Linked DNA regions of Rhizobium lentis. The protein of the gene in region 1 interacts with the protein of each later gene in a pairwise test. Links are inferred from orthologs where the notes say so. Each region holds a gene or a part of one and is shown in the gene's direction. Other genes may lie near its edges.

What was found.
Region 2: the proteins of J0663_RS07410 (region 1) and J0663_RS16275 interact in binary tests that used the Escherichia coli proteins (3 or more experiments, as listed by UniProt). The link is inferred for Rhizobium lentis from one-to-one orthologs.

The regions. Positions count from the first base shown.
Region 1 is NZ_CP071454.1:1,539,639-1,547,925, reverse strand. What follows is about bases 401-3,897. They hold J0663_RS07410 (2-oxoglutarate dehydrogenase E1 component), read left to right. Parts: upstream 401-712; coding sequence 713-3,697; downstream 3,698-3,897. Other genes in these bases: J0663_RS07405 (YciI family protein), read left to right, coding at 3,713-3,897; sucD (succinate--CoA ligase subunit alpha), read left to right, coding at 401-541. In the rest of the region: more of sucD, read left to right, coding at 1-400; more of J0663_RS07405, read left to right, coding at 3,898-4,021; odhB (2-oxoglutarate dehydrogenase complex dihydrolipoyllysine-residue succinyltransferase), read left to right, coding at 4,061-5,317; J0663_RS07395 (DUF4241 domain-containing protein), read left to right, coding at 5,329-6,078; J0663_RS07390 (hypothetical protein), read left to right, coding at 6,075-6,605; J0663_RS07385 (SDR family oxidoreductase), read left to right, coding at 6,602-7,354; J0663_RS07380 (LysE family transporter), read left to right, coding at 7,377-8,015; lpdA (dihydrolipoyl dehydrogenase), read left to right, coding at 8,041-8,287. UniProt on the Escherichia coli protein: E1 component of the 2-oxoglutarate dehydrogenase (OGDH) complex which catalyzes the decarboxylation of 2-oxoglutarate, the first step in the conversion of 2-oxoglutarate to succinyl-CoA and CO(2).
Region 2 is NZ_CP071454.1:3,388,751-3,396,475, reverse strand. The notes cover bases 2,415-5,349. They hold J0663_RS16275 (ABC-F family ATP-binding cassette domain-containing protein), read left to right. Parts: upstream 2,415-2,907; coding sequence 2,908-4,791; downstream 4,792-5,349. Other genes in these bases: J0663_RS16270 (polysaccharide deacetylase family protein), read left to right, coding at 4,919-5,349; J0663_RS16280 (GGDEF domain-containing protein), read left to right, coding at 2,415-2,833. Outside these bases: ndk (nucleoside-diphosphate kinase), read right to left, coding at 1-223; J0663_RS16290 (glutathione S-transferase family protein), read right to left, coding at 305-994; J0663_RS16285 (DinB family protein), read left to right, coding at 1,133-1,642; more of J0663_RS16280, read left to right, coding at 1,790-2,414; more of J0663_RS16270, read left to right, coding at 5,350-5,764; J0663_RS16265 (transporter substrate-binding domain-containing protein), read left to right, coding at 6,249-7,079; J0663_RS16260 (amino acid ABC transporter permease), read left to right, coding at 7,104-7,725. UniProt on the Escherichia coli protein: Genetic data indicate it may be involved in ribosome assembly or function.

The DNA.
Region 1 (8,287 bases):
CAGCTCGCGTCTGCTCGGGCCCAACTGCCCGGGCATCCTGACGCCGGAAGAATGCAAGATCGGCATCATGCCGGGCTCGATCTTCCGCAAGGGTTCGGTCGGTATCGTTTCCCGCTCGGGCACGCTGACCTACGAAGCCGTCTTCCAGACCTCCAATGAAGGGCTCGGCCAGACGACGGCCGTCGGCATCGGCGGCGACCCGGTCAAGGGCACCGAGTTCATCGACGTGCTCGAGATGTTCCTGGCCGACGAAGCCACGCAGTCGATCATCATGATCGGCGAAATCGGCGGCTCGGCTGAAGAAGATGCGGCTCAGTTCCTCAAGGACGAAGCCAAGAAGGGCCGCAAGAAGCCGATGGCCGGCTTCATCGCCGGCCGTACCGCACCGAAGGGCCGCACCATGGGCCATGCCGGCGCTGTCGTCTCCGGCGGCAAGGGCGACGCGGAATCGAAGATCGCGGCGATGGAATCGGCAGGCATCAAGGTGTCGCCGTCGCCGGCCCGCCTCGGCAAGACGCTGGTTGAAGTCCTCAAGGGCTGAAGCCACTTTACAGGCCGGGCGGAGGAACGGCATCTGCGCCTTCCGCCCGGTTCGAAAACATCAGACCAGCAGATGCGCCGCGGACAGGCGGCGAACGGAATGCGGCAGCCGGCGATCAATCCGGCAAAATCATCACAGTCAGGAGGCGGACGGAAGCGTTCGCATATCACCATGGCACGGCAAGAAGCCAACGAGCAGTTTCAGATCACCTCGTTTCTGGATGGCGCCAACGCGGCCTATATCGAGCAGCTCTATGCGCGCTACGAAGAGGATCCGGCGTCGGTGGATGATCAGTGGCGCACTTTCTTCAAGGCGCTGGAAGACGATCCTGCCGATGTGAAGAAGGCGGCCAAGGGTGCTTCCTGGCGCAAGAAGAACTGGCCGCTGCAGGCCGGCGGCGATCTGGTGTCGGCGCTCGACGGTGACTGGGGCATCGTCGAGAAGGTGATCGAGACCAAGGTGAAGGCGAAGGCCGCCGCCGAGGGCAAGCCCGCCGATGGCACCGACGTGCTGCAGGCGACGCGCGATTCCGTTCGCGCCATCATGATGATCCGCGCCTACCGCATGCGCGGCCATCTGCATGCCAAGCTCGATCCGCTCGGCATCGCCGCGGCCGTCGACGACTATCGCGAGCTTTCGCCGGAAAATTACGGCTTCACATCAGCCGATTACGATCGCAAAATCTTCATCGACAACGTGCTCGGCCTGGAATACGCGACCCTCAGGGAAATGATCGAGATCCTCGAGCGCACCTACTGTTCGACGCTCGGCGTTGAATTCATGCACATCTCCAATCCTGAGGAGAAGGCCTGGATCCAGGAGCGCATTGAAGGCCCTGACAAGGGCGTGGCGTTCTCCGCTGAAGGTAAGAAGGCGATCCTTGCGAAGCTCGTCGAAGCCGAAGGTTACGAGCAGTTCCTCGACGTCAAGTTCAAGGGCACCAAGCGCTTCGGCCTCGATGGCGGTGAATCGCTGATCCCGGCGCTCGAACAGATCCTGAAGCGCGGCGGCCATCTCGGCCTCAAGGAAGCCGTGTTCGGCATGGCCCATCGCGGCCGCCTGAACGTGCTCTCCCAGGTCATGGGCAAGCCGCACCGCGCCATCTTCCACGAATTCAAGGGCGGCTCCTACGCACCCGATGAAGTCGAAGGCTCCGGCGACGTCAAGTACCATCTCGGTGCATCCTCCGACCGTGAATTCGATGGCAACAAGGTGCACGTTTCGCTGACCGCGAACCCCTCGCATCTCGAAATCGTCGATCCCGTCGTCATGGGCAAGGCCCGCGCCAAGCAGGATATGAGCGCCACCGTCTGGGACGGCGACATCATTCCGCTCTCCGAACGCGCAAAGGTTCTGCCGCTCCTGATCCACGGCGACGCGGCCTTTGCCGGCCAGGGCGTCATTGCTGAAATACTCGGCCTGTCCGGTCTGCGCGGCCACCGTGTTGCCGGCACCATGCACGTCATCATCAACAACCAGATCGGCTTTACGACGAACCCTGCCTTTTCGCGCTCGTCGCCCTATCCGTCCGACGTCGCCAAGATGATCGAAGCCCCGATCCTGCACGTCAACGGCGACGATCCGGAAGCCGTGGTTTATGCGGCCAAGATCGCCACCGAATTCCGCATGAAGTTCCACAAGCCTGTGGTGCTCGACATGTTCTGCTATCGCCGCTACGGCCACAATGAAGGCGACGAGCCGTCCTTCACGCAGCCGAAGATGTACAAGGTCATTCGCGGCCACAAGACGGTGCTGCAGCTCTATGCCGAGCGCCTCGTTGCCGAAGGCCTGCTCACCGACGGCGAAGTCGAGAAGATGAAGGCCGATTGGCGCGCGCATCTCGAGCAGGAGTTCGATGCGGGCCAGCACTACAAGCCGAACAAGGCCGACTGGCTTGATGGTGAATGGTCGGGCCTGCGCACCGCCGACAATGCCGACGAGCAGCGCCGCGGCAAGACCGCTATGCCGATGAAGACGCTGAAGGAGATCGGCCGCAAACTCTCGGAGATCCCGGCTGGCTTCAATGCGCACCGCACGATCCAGCGTTTCATGGAAAACCGCGCCAACATGATCGCCAGCGGCGAGGGCATCGACTGGGCGATGGCCGAAGCGCTGGCTTTCGGTTCGCTCGTCGTCGAAGGCCACAAGATCCGCCTGTCCGGTCAGGACTGCGAACGCGGCACCTTCTCGCAGCGTCATTCGGTCCTCTACGATCAGGAAACCGAAGAGCGCTACATTCCGCTCGCCAATCTTGCGCCGACGCAGGCCCGTTACGAAGTCATCAACTCGATGCTTTCGGAAGAAGCCGTTCTCGGCTTCGAATACGGCTATTCGCTGGCCCGCCCGAACGCGCTGACGCTCTGGGAGGCGCAGTTCGGCGATTTCGCCAACGGCGCGCAGGTGGTGTTCGACCAGTTCATCTCGTCGGGCGAACGCAAGTGGCTGCGCATGTCCGGCCTCGTCTGCCTGCTGCCGCACGGTTATGAGGGTCAGGGGCCGGAGCACTCCTCGGCTCGCCTGGAACGTTTCCTGCAGCTCTGTGCGGAAGACAACATGCAGGTCGCCAACGTCACGACGCCGGCGAACTACTTCCACATCCTGCGCCGGCAGCTGAAGCGCGACTTCCGCAAGCCGCTGATCCTGATGACGCCGAAGTCGCTGCTGCGCCACAAGCGGGCCGTCTCCACGCTTGCCGAACTGGCCGGCGAATCGGCTTTCCATCGCCTGCTGTGGGACGATGCCGAGGTGATCAAGGACGGCCCGATCAAGCTGCAGAAGGACAACAAGATCCGCCGCGTCGTCATGTGCTCCGGCAAGGTCTATTACGATCTTCTCGAAGAGCGCGAAAAGCGCGGTATCGACGACATCTATCTCCTGCGCGTCGAACAGCTCTATCCGTTCCCGGCAAAGGCGCTCATCAACGAGCTGTCGCGATTCCGCAATGCCGAGATGGTCTGGTGCCAGGAAGAGCCGAAGAACATGGGCGCATGGTCGTTCATCGACCCGTTCCTCGAATGGGTGCTTGCCCATATCGATGCGAAATACCAGCGCGTCCGTTACACCGGCCGCCCGGCTGCCGCTTCGCCGGCGACGGGCCTGATGTCGAAACATCTGTCGCAGCTCGCCGCGTTCCTCGAGGATGCACTGGGCGGTTAAGGCAAGGGGGGCGCAATGGCTTATTTCTTTCTGAGACTGCTGCCGCCGCGCCCAACTTTTCCGCATGACGGAACGGGGGAGGAAATGGCGGCGATGAAACGCCATGTCGAATACTGGCATCGGCACGCCCTTGCGGGATCGGCAATCATCGTCGGCCCCGTATTCGAGGGTGAAGGCGCCTTCGGCATGGCAGTCGTCGAGGTCGAGGATCGGGCGGCGGCGCAGGCTCTTGCCGACGGCGATCCGATCGTCACTTCCGGCTTCGGTTTCCGCTTCGATGTCTTGCCGATGCCCTCGATCATTTTGCGGCCGCCCGCCGTCTGAAACGCATAAACGAAAACACACGAAATCAGGATTTGAATAATGGCCACAGAAATCCGCGTTCCAACTCTCGGTGAATCCGTCAGCGAGGCAACCGTCGGCACCTGGTTCAAGAAGGTCGGCGACGCCATCAAGGCCGATGAGCCAATTCTGGAGCTCGAAACCGACAAGGTGACCATCGAAGTTCCCGCCCCCACCTCCGGCACGCTCTCGGAAATCGTCGCTGCCGCCGGTGAAACAGTCGGCCTCGGCGCATTGCTCGGCCAGATCGCCGAAGGTGCAGCCGCCGCCGCCGCTCCGGCTGCCGCTGCACCGGCCGCCGCTCCCGCCCAGCCGGCTCCGGCCGCTGCCGCCCAGCCGGCTGCCGTCGCTGCTGCGTCGTCGAGCGCCTCCGTCTCCACTATGCCGCCGGCCCCGGCGGCCTCGAAGATGCTTGCCGAAAACAACCTTTCCGCCGATCAGGTCGACGGCAGCGGCAAGCGCGGGCAGGTGCTGAAGGGCGATGTCATTGCCGCCGTCGCCAGGGGTATTTCCGCTCCGGCAGCCGCACCCGCTGCAGCGCCTGTGGCTGCACGCGGCCCGTCGACGGTCGAGGACGCCTCCCGCGAAGAGCGCGTGAAGATGACGCGCCTGCGCCAGACGATTGCCAAGCGCCTCAAGGACGCGCAGAACACTGCCGCCATGCTGACCACCTATAACGAGGTGGACATGAAGGCGGTCATGGACCTGCGCAACAAGTACAAGGACGTTTTCGAGAAGAAGCACGGCGTCAAGCTCGGCTTCATGGGCTTCTTCACCAAGGCCGTGACGCATGCCCTCAAGGAACTTCCGGCTGTTAATGCCGAGATCGACGGCACCGACATCATCTACAAGAACTACTGCCATATCGGCGTCGCCGTCGGTACCGACAAGGGCCTGGTGGTTCCGATCGTGCGTGACGCCGACCAGATGTCGATCGCCGAGATCGAAAAGGAAATCGGCCGCCTCGGCAAGGCAGCCCGCGACGGCCAGCTTTCGATGGCCGACATGCAGGGCGGCACCTTCACCATCTCGAATGGCGGCGTCTACGGCTCGCTGATGTCGTCGCCCATCCTCAACGCCCCGCAGTCCGGCATCCTCGGCATGCACAAGATCCAGGAGCGGCCGGTCGCGATCGGCGGCCAGGTGGTCATCCGCCCGATGATGTATCTGGCACTGTCCTACGATCACCGCATCGTCGACGGCAAGGAAGCGGTCACCTTCCTCGTGCGCGTCAAGGAGAGCCTCGAGGATCCGGAACGTCTGGTTCTCGATCTCTAAGGGAGCTTTCGATGCGGAACCGGATCATGCAAGCGGCGCGCCTCCTTCTTTGCGCTGCCGCAGCGCATGCCCCGGTCTCCGTCGCGGCCGCCGGCTGGGATGTCAGCAAAGCGAGCAGTAATTTCGAGCTGGTCGCGCTCGGCGACACCGAGCTCTCGGGACGGTCGATCGGCGTGATCCACATGGGCAAGGTGGAACTGACCTCGGGTCGCATCGTCGCGGCCGATCCGCTCGCCCAGCCGGATCGTCCGGCCCTCGCAAAGACGGTCGCACCGGGGGAATACCCGGTCACGCTCTACCAGGCCTTCGGGCGCATTGCCGCCGCCGGCATGCGCTTTGCCGAGGGTAAGCCGGATCACTGGGAGCTTGCCGTCCTGCCCGGCCAGGATCCGGCGACGCTGAAGGACGGCGAGATCTTCGGCTATCCCGTCGATGCCGGCGTCGGCTGCTACATGGATGCCGATACGCTGGCGCGGATCGACGAGCGTCAAGCGCAGGTCCAGGCGCAGAAACCGGATGCCGACATCAATTATTACGACGACGTGCTGGCTTCGGACCTCGATGCCAACAAGGGCCACTATGCGCTGCACCGGCCGGTCGCCGGCAAGAAGGGCAATGTTGCGGTGTTCTGGAGCGGCTGGGGCGATGGGTTCTATCCGGTCTTCTGGGGGCTCGACAAGGATGGCAGGCCGCTGGTGCTGCTGACGGATTTCGGCGTGGTCAAGAATGCCGACGGGCGGAGAGAGCCGACGGGACAATGAGCACAGGAATCGGCATCGTGACAGGACGGAAGGGCGTGGCCGCAATCGCAATCGCGACGTTTTTCGCCATGCCTGCTGTCACCTTCGGCGCCGAGTGCAAGCAGGAACGGGCCGTCTACGTCGACCGCGACGGCGCCTACGAACTGCGCTTCGCGCCGCTGAATTCTCCCTCGGCTGCCGCCAGCAACCAGTTCAAGATCAGCGCGCTCAAGACATCCGTCATCATGGAAGGTTATGTCATGCCATCGGAAGATCCGGTGCGCGCGATCGGCATCCTGATGTTCAACTGCCCCGAGGGCGACGCGACCGGTGCCGATCTCGACGCCTGCACGGTGTGGCAGGGCGCCGTCTATGGCATGAATGCCAAAGGCGAGATCGACAATCTGCAGCCGGAAGGCGCAGAGGCCGCCGAAAAGCTCATGCTTCCCGGCCTCGGTCCCGCCATTCGCGAATCGAGCGCCTGGGGCAATGGCAAGGCTTCCGTGGCGCCCTGGGATGTGTTGACCTTGAAGGAGTGCGCGACATGAGTGATGCACCTGTTCTTCTCGTGACCGGCGGAAGCCGGGGCATCGGCGCCGCCGTCGCGCGGCTCGCCGCGCGCCAGGGCTGGCGCGTCGCGGTAAATTACGCTTCGAGCCGAAAGGCGGCGGAGGCCGTCGTCACGGCGATCACCGAGGCCGGCGGCGAAGCGGTGGCGATCGAGGGAGACGTCGGCAAGGCTTCCGATATCATCTCGATGTTTGCTGCCGTCGATCGCCATTTCGGCCGGCTGGACGGGCTCGTCAACAACGCTGGTGTCGTCGACTTTCCGCAGCGGGTCGACGAGATGTCGGCGGAGCGGATCGAACGAATGCTGCGCATCAATGTGACCGGCTCTATCCTTTGTGCGGGAGAAGCCGTGCGTCGCATGTCGAGCCGACATGGCGGGCGGGGCGGGGCGATCGTCAATGTCTCTTCGATGGCGGCGGTTCTGGGTTCAGCGGCGCAGTATGTCGACTATGCCGCCTCGAAGGCGGCCATCGATACGCTGACGATCGGACTTGCGCGCGAGGTCGCTGCCGAGGGCATCCGCGTCAATGCCATCCGCCCCGGCATCATCGAAACCGACCTGCATGCCTCGGGCGGGCTGCCGGACCGGGCGCGCGAGATGGCATCATCGATCCCGATGCAGCGCGCGGGGACTGCCGAGGAGGTGGCGGACGCGATCCTCTATCTCCTGTCTTCTTCCGCCTCTTATGTCACGGGAACAATCCTCAACGTGAGCGGCGGCCGCTAGAGCGACAGGACGAAACACAGCAATGTCTTACATGTTCGAATTTCTCGGCCTGATGGCCGTCTTCTCGATCTTCATTGTCGCGCCGGGCGCCGATTTTGCTGTCATTCTGCGCCAGAGCATCGTTCATGGGCGCCGTGCCGCCATTATGCCCGGGCTCGGCATGGGCATCTCGCTGCTCTTCCATGTCAGCTATACGATCCTCGGCCTCGGACTCATCGTGTCGCAATCACTGATGCTGTTTGCGACGATCAAATGGGCGGGCGTCGCCTATCTCGTTTATCTCGGCATCAACTCGTTCCGCGAGCCGGGCTTCAAAGTGCGCGAGATCGAGGTGGCGGCCGAAAGGCGCCAGCCGGTCTCGGTGCTGAAATGCCTTGGCATGGGCTTCATCACCAATGCGCTGAACCCGAAGCCGGTGCTGTTCTTCCTGTCCCTGTTTTCGACGCTGGTGCATCACGACACCCCGGCGCTGATCCAATTCTCCTACGGCATCGGCATGGCGACGGCGCTCGTCGCCTGGTTTGCCGGCGTCTCCTATTTCTTCACGGTCAAGGCGATCCGTGACCGCTTCATCGCCAGCGGCAAATGGTTCAACCGCATCACCGGCGCCGCACTTGTTGGCTTCGGCTTCCGCCTCGCGCTCGCACGCGCGGCCGATTAAACGAAAATCCAAAGGGAAAAAAGCAATGTCTTACGATGTGATCATTATCGGAACCGGCCCGGGCGGCTACGTTTGCGCCGTCAAGGCGGCCCAGCTCGGCCTCAAGGTCGCCGTCGTCGAAAAGCGGGCGACCTATGGCGGCACCTGCCTCAACGTCGGCTGCATTCCGTCGAAGGCGCTGCTGCATGCTTCCGAAATGTTCCATCAGGCCGGTCACGGACTGGGCGCGCTCGGGATCGATGTTCCGGCCCCGACGCTCAACCTTGGCAATA
Region 2 (7,725 bases), 1.8 Mb from region 1 along the record:
GGACGACGGTCGGGCCGGAGGTCATGCCTTCAACGAGTTCGCCGAAGAAGGGGCGATCCTTGTGAACGGCGTAAAAGCCTTCGGCTTCGCGACGGCTCATCCAGACGCGCTTGGAGGCGACGACGCGCAGGCCGGCATCTTCGAGCATCTTGGTGATGGCGCCCGTCAGGTTGCGCTTGGTTGCGTCAGGCTTGATCATCGAGAAGGTGCGTTCAATCGCCATAGTCAAATCCTCTGTTTTCTCGGGAAAAGTGGGCGGTCTTTACCCGCCCCAACGCCCGAAAACAAGAGGCCGGCGGCAATTTCACGCCGCTGTCACAGTCCGGCCGCGGCTTTCGTGGAGATCGAGGCAGCGTTCGAACCAGGCGATGACAGGATCGTCGGCGGCCAGCATGGCGAGACCGGCGGAGACTCGCAGCCATTGCAGCGCGCCGAACACGATATAGTCGGCAAAGAGCGGCCCCTGGCCGCCGATGAAGGGCTGGAACTTCAGCATATGCCGGAGCGGCTCCAGCTTGGTGCCGAAGGCAGCCTTCTCCGCCTCGCTGTCGGCGGCAAACACTTCCAGCGGTTTACCGAGCCTGACCTCGCGGCTTTGCCGAAAATAGGCCTTATCGCCCTCGTCGAGGATGGCATGGATATCGAGAAGGGCGATGCGCATAATCGCCGGATGGATGATCATCTGCGAATAGCCTTCCACCATGCGCGACAGCGCCTTGCCGCCTTCGCCGCCGAACAGCGACGGACGCTCGGGATAAGTCTCTTCCAGATAAAGGGCGATGTCGAAACTGTCCGAGACCAGCCGGCCGTTGTCGTCGAGCACCGGCACGGTCGAGGACACGCCGCCGCCGATCTCGCGGATGCGGGCGTAGGTCGTCGGGATTTCCTCGAAATCGAGTCCCTTATGCGCCAGCGCCATCACCGCCTTCCAGCAATGGGGCGAAAAGAAGCGCCGTTCGTCGGCGCCGCAGAGGGAATAGAGGGCTCTCGTCATAACAGTCCTTTCGAAATCACGGCTCCATCCATTCGACGACAGAAAGCGTCTGCGATCAAATCAGGAAATTTCATGGGCGCATCACTGCGATTTGCAGGCAAACCGGGCTAGACTGCTGCGACGACCAGGGGGGACCAGATGCTTCGACATTACAGAATGTTCGCCGCCTACAACCGCTGGGCCAATGCCCAGGTCTATGCGGCCGCCGCCGAACTCAGCGATGCGGAATTCCGCAGCGATCGCGGCGCCTTCTTCGGTTCGCTTCATCGCACGCTCAATCATCTGCTCGTCGCCGACCGCATATGGATGAAGCGCTTTACCGGCACCGGCGAAGCGCCGACGACACTCGATGCCATCCTCTTTGACGAACTGGATGCGCTGGCCGCAGCCCGCAAGGCCGAGGACCAGCGGATCACTGCCTGGACGGACCGGCTTGATGAGGCGGCGCTTGCAGCCAACTTCACCTATGTCACGGTTGTACAGCCGACCGAGATTACCCAGCCGTTGGCACCGGCACTCGCGCATTTTTTCAACCACCAGACCCATCATCGCGGCCAATGCCATATGACGCTGACGGCACTCGGCAAACCGAGCCTTCAGCTGGACCTTCTTTACTTCCTACGCACCGAAGGCCGCGAGTGGATGTGAGGCAGCAGCCTCCATCAAGACTGAATTAACCGCCTTTGCCGGTTTCCGTCGCCAATCCGGCGCATCCCTTTTGCAAATTCAGCCTCTTTTAAAAACTTGCGCGCATAGCGGAAGGTGAGTGAAAAGGCCGGGCCGCGAGGGATCATCATGCAGAATGGAAACGCACTGGTGCCGCGCGAGGCCGCGCGCTCGGCGCCGATGGCCGACATTCAGAGGATCGCCCAGCATATGGCGCGATTGAACGTCGCCGCGCTGCCGCGCAATTACGAACTCTTCCACGAGGCGATCATCGGGCTCAATCCGGGCCTTGCTCAGGATATCGCCGCACTTGGACCTCAGCCGCAACAGGCGATGCTCGACGAACTCGGGCTGAAATACCGCCTCGTCGGCCATTGCGGACTGGCCGGCGAAACCTCGCGGAACGAGGCGAGCCGGATGCTGCGCGAGATTGCGGAGCGGCTTGCCGAAGGCCTCAGGCACAAAGATGCATTTGCGCGCGCCTGCGGCACGATCCTGAAATCCGTGTCCGGACATGAGGACCAGAGCCTTGTCGCCTTCATCGGCGAGATCGACTACCTCTCAGCCTCGCTGACGGCGGTGCTGTCGGCGGAGATGGACATCGGCGCCAGGCTTCAGGAAGACATCAAGGCGCTGGAAGTGTTGGAGCGCGGCATTTCGGCGATGCAATCGGCCGCCGTGGCCGACAAGATCACGGGGCTCGCAAACCGCATCGCGTTCAACCGCGTGATATCAGAGCTCTACGAGCGCGAAGGAGGTGCGGCCGGCAGTGCGCTGATCATGGTCGATATCGACAATTTCACCGATCTCAACGAGAGATACGGCACGCAGGCCGGCAACAAACTGCTGAAGAAGCTCGCCGGCCTCTTCAGCAAATCCATCAAGAAGAACGACTTCGTCGCCCGCACCGAGGCCCATGAATTCGGTTTCCTGTTTTCCAATGTCGGCATGCAGGATGCAATGGCGATTGCCGAGCGCCTGCGAACCTCGGTCGAAGACAATCTCGTCTTCGCGACGTCCGACAAGGCCGATCCGGGCAGACTGACCATCTCGATCGGCGTGGCGCTGAGCGCCGATGCGACGACTGCGGGACAGCTTCAGGCCAACGCCCGCGTGGCACTTTTTGCCGCCCAGTCGAACCGGCGTCAGCCGGTGCAGGCATTCGGGCGTTGAGGCCACAAGACATGCACACCTGTCTCGGTGGATCACTCTTGCCTTGATCCGCGCTTTCGGCCAAAACGCCGACCATGATCACGATCACCGATATTTCCGCCCGCATCGCCGGACGCCTGCTTCTCGACAATGCCAGCGTGTCGCTGCCTTCGGGCACGAAGGCGGGGCTCGTCGGGCGCAACGGCGCGGGCAAGTCGACGCTTTTTCGCGTCATAACAGGCGATCTCAGCGCGGAGACCGGATCGGTATCGATCCCGAAGGGCGCGCGCATCGGCCAGGTGGCACAGGAAGCGCCGGGGACCGAGGACTCGTTGATCGAGATCGTGCTCGCCGCCGACAAGGAACGCGCGGCGCTGCTTGCCGAAGCCGATACGGCAAACGATCCGCACCGCATCGCCGAAATCCAGATGCGCCTCGTCGATATCGACGCGCATTCGGCCGAGGCGCGCGCCGCGAGCATTCTCGCCGGCCTCGGCTTCGACCAGGCGGCTCAAGCCCGCCCCGCCTCCTCCTTTTCCGGCGGATGGCGCATGCGCGTGGCGCTCGCCGCCGTGCTGTTTGCCGAGCCGGACCTGCTTCTGCTCGACGAGCCGACCAACTATCTCGACCTGGAAGGCACGATGTGGCTGGAGGATTATATCCGCCGCTATCCACACACGGTCATCATCATCAGCCACGATCGCGACCTCCTGAACAACGCGGTCAACTCCATCGTGCATCTCGACCAGAAGAAGCTCACTTTCTACCGCGGCAATTACGACCAGTTCGAGCGGCAGAAGGCGGAAGCCGACGAGCTGCAGACGAAGGCCAAGGCCAAGAACGAGGCGGCTCGCAAACATCTGCAGAGCTTCATCGACCGCTTCAAGGCCAAGGCCTCCAAGGCCCGGCAGGCGCAATCGCGCGTCAAGGCGCTCGAGCGCATGGGAACGGTCGCCGCCGTGATCGAAGACCACGTTCAGCCAATCAGCTTTCCCGAGCCCGAGAAGCAGCCGGCCTCACCGATCGTGGCGATCCAGAACGGCGCCGTCGGCTACGAACCCGGCAAGCCGATCCTGAAAAACCTCAACCTGCGCATCGACAATGACGATCGCATCGCCCTGCTCGGCTCGAACGGCAACGGCAAGTCGACCTTTGCCAAATTCATCTCGGGGCGACTGGCGCCCGAGAGTGGCGAAGTGAAGCTCGCGCCGGGCCTCAAGATCGGCTTCTTCGCCCAGCATCAGCTCGACGACCTCATCCCCGAGCAATCGGCGGTGGAGCATGTGCGCCGGCTGATGCCCGCCGAAGCAGAGGCCAAGGTGCGCGCCCGCGTCGCGCAGATGGGGCTGGCGACCGAGAAGATGGCGACGGCGGCCAAGGACCTTTCCGGCGGCGAGAAGGCCCGTCTGCTGATGGGGCTTGCCGCCTTTCATGCACCGAACCTGCTGATCCTCGACGAACCGACCAACCACCTCGATATCGACAGCCGGCGGGCGCTGATCGAGGCGCTGAACGACTATGACGGCGCCGTCATCCTGATCTCGCACGACCGCCACCTGATCGAGGCGACGGTCGACCGCCTCTGGCTCGTCAGCGGCGGCACCGTCACCACCTTCGAAGGCGACATGGACGAATACCGCGACCTGATCGTCAGTTCCGGCCGGAAGAAAGACGAGAAACCGCAGGGTGCCGAGGAGACGACATCGAAGGCCGACCAGCGCAAGCTCAATGCGGAAAGGCGCGCCTCGCTGACGCCGCTGAAGAAAAAGATCAACGAAATCGAATCCTTGACGGCGAAGCTGGAGAAACAGATTCAGACCCTTGATGTGGAACTTGCGGATCCTGTTCTCTATGAGAAGACGCCCGCCAAAGCCGCCGAAAAGGCAAAACAGCGTGGCGAGGCCGCCGCAAAACTCGCCGCCGCCGAGGAGGAGTGGCTGATGCTGTCTTCCGAATACGAAGAGGCGATGGCAGGATAGCCACAGCCCCGGAGAAATCGCGGCGAAGTGCCGCGCGACGGCGCAATTCCTGCCTGCATCAACCGGTCATTAACCATAATTCGAAAGGTTGGCTCAACATTCGTTACCGATTTGTTGAGCCCTTTCGATGTATCGCTTTTTCGTTCTGTCCTGCCTGGCCCTCACGGCCGCCCTCTCCGCCTGCAGCACCACCCGACAAACCGCGCCCGATGCATCGATCAAGACCTCCTCGGTGATCGCGCCCGAGGGGCGCAAACTTGCTTATGCTGGCGACGATGCGACGCCGCGCATGAGCGGCTGGCACCATCTGGCCGGGCGGACGCTGGAGGTTTCCTCGCTTGCCGATCTCAAGCTGCAGGACAAGGAAGTGATCCTGAGCTTCGACGACGGCCCGATCCCCGGCCGGACCGACAAGGTGCTGGCGATCCTCGATCAGTTCGGCGTCAAGGGCGCCTTCATGATGGTCGGCGAAATGGCCGAGATGCATCCGGCACTCGCCCGCAAGGTCGCTGAGGACGGCAACACGATCGGCAGTCACACCTATGACCACGCCAATTTGAGTTCGCTGGATTTCGACGCGGCGATGGCCGAGGTGATCAAGGGCGAATTGGCGGTGACCAAGGCGACGGGGACGGATGTTTCCTTCTTCCGCTTCCCCTATCTGGCCGAGAGCCACAGGCTGCGCGCCGCGATCGCCATGCGCGACATGGTGGTCATGGATGTCGATATCGACAGCAAGGACTATTTCGCCGGAACGGCGGTCTCGGTGACGCAGCGAACGATGGACCTGCTGCACAGGCGCGGGCGCGGCATCATCCTTATGCACGACATCCACAAACGCACGGCAACGATGCTGCCCAATCTGCTTTCGGAACTCGAATCTGAAGGCTTCAAGGTCGTGACTCTGAAATTCAGGAGGACGCAAGCCCCAAGCAATCTCGTCGCCTCGGCAGGTTTCGTGGCGACCCGCTGAAGCGGATCGCCAAGTTAAAATGGCTGATGAAAGGTGTGCAGATTCGAGCTACCCGAATTTGCCCGCCATCATTCCATTTTCTCCGCTTAAGAGCTGAGATGCATTCGCTTTTGTAACCTTTGGCGGCCGGGAGATTGGCCTCCGCGTCATCTCGTGCGCAGGATTTTCCAATACACCCGCACATTTCAAAAAATAAAATCTATAAAATCCATTGCGATGATGATTTTCTCCGAGAAAGAATGTTCCTTCTCTCTCATCGGTTTCCAAATGCCCTTCAAAGCCGTTCAGTTGCCGTGTCGCGGAAAAATGATCCTTGCGATCAGCGATCTCTTCGAGCGGCGCGGAGACGAGGCATGACCGAGGTCGGGCCGAAATCCTCCACGCGGCGAATACCGACCATAGCAGTCAAATCAAAAGAGCCAGCAATTGCTCGGGGACAGCGCACTGATCCCTCAACCTTCCTTTCAAAACGGAGCTGAAAAACATGTCACGTAGTATTTTCCCGAAGGCGCTCCTAGCCGCATCGATTTCCGTACTGGCCGCAACGCAGGCATTCGCAGATGCTACGCTCGATCGCGTCAAGGCCCGCGGCACCCTCACCGTCGGGGTTATCCTGTCGGGCGCGCCCTTCGGCTATATCGATCCGACCTCGCAAACGCAGAAGGGATATAATCTCGACATTGCAAAGGCGCTGGCGGACGATCTTGGCGTCAAACTCGAAACGGTTACCGTCACGCCCCCGAACCGGGTGCAATTTCTGCAGCAGGGCAAGGTCGACATTCTGATCGCCAACATGCAATACACGGAAGACCGCGCCAAGGTGCTCGACTGGGTGCCGACGCCGTATGATCGCAGCGGCGGCGCCGCCGTCGGACGCAAGGACAGCGGCCTGAAGGACTGGGCGGATCTCAAGGGAAAGCCGGTCTGCGTTTCGCAGGGGTCGAACTTCACCCAGCCGCTGATCGAACAATACGGCGCCGAGGTAAAAGGCCTGCCGAGCCAGCCGGAGTCGCTGCTGGCGCTGCAGGGCGGCAATTGCGTTGCGGCCGTTCATGTCAGCGCAACCGTCGGCCTGCTGCTGGAGGATCGACCCGAGGAGTGGAAGGACTACACTATTCTCTTCCCGACCGAGCTTCTCCCCTCCGATTCCGTGATTTGGGTGCGAAAGGGCGAGAAGGACACTGCCGAGGCACTCGATAAGACGATCCGGCAGCTCCATACGTCAGGAAAGCTTCTGGAGTTTGCAAAGGCGAACCGGCTTCGCAATACCGAATATCTCGAACAGGAGCGCGAGACCCTGTCGGCCAGCAAGTAAGACAGGTTGCACTGGCGGATCGACATGCAGGATACCAGCATGACCAGCCTGTTCGTCGACCTGACGAACAGGCTCGGCCTCAATTACGAGTTCCTGGCAACGGGCTATGAGGCGCAGATATGGCGTGATGGCTTCATCACTACGCTCTATCTGATCGCCCTGCTGATCCCCGTCAGCCTGATTGCCGGGCTGCTGTTTGCCGCCTGCCTGACATCTGGCAGGCTCTGGCTATCGGCGCCGGTGCGCGCCTTCGTGGAAGTCACCCGAAACACGCCGACGCTGGTGCAGCTGATGTTCAGTTTCCTCGTCCTCAACACTTTCGTGTCGAACCTAGTGGGCGGCGCGCAGAACAATCCGCTGACGCCGTTCTTCTGGGTGGTGGCGGTGGTGGGGCTGCACATCGCCGCCTTGCATGCCGAGGCGATCCGCGCCGGCATCGAAGCCGTGCCGTCGGCTACCGTGGAGGCAGCGCGCGGCACCGGCTTCAGCAAGCTGCAGATCCTTCGTTATGTCGAAGTTCCCCTTGCGTTTCGGGCCTCGCTTCCCGCGATCGTCAACAACCTGATCAACCTGGTGAAACTGACGACGGTGGGCAACGCGATCGCCGTCAGTGAGATCACCTATGCCTCGATCATGGTCTGGACGC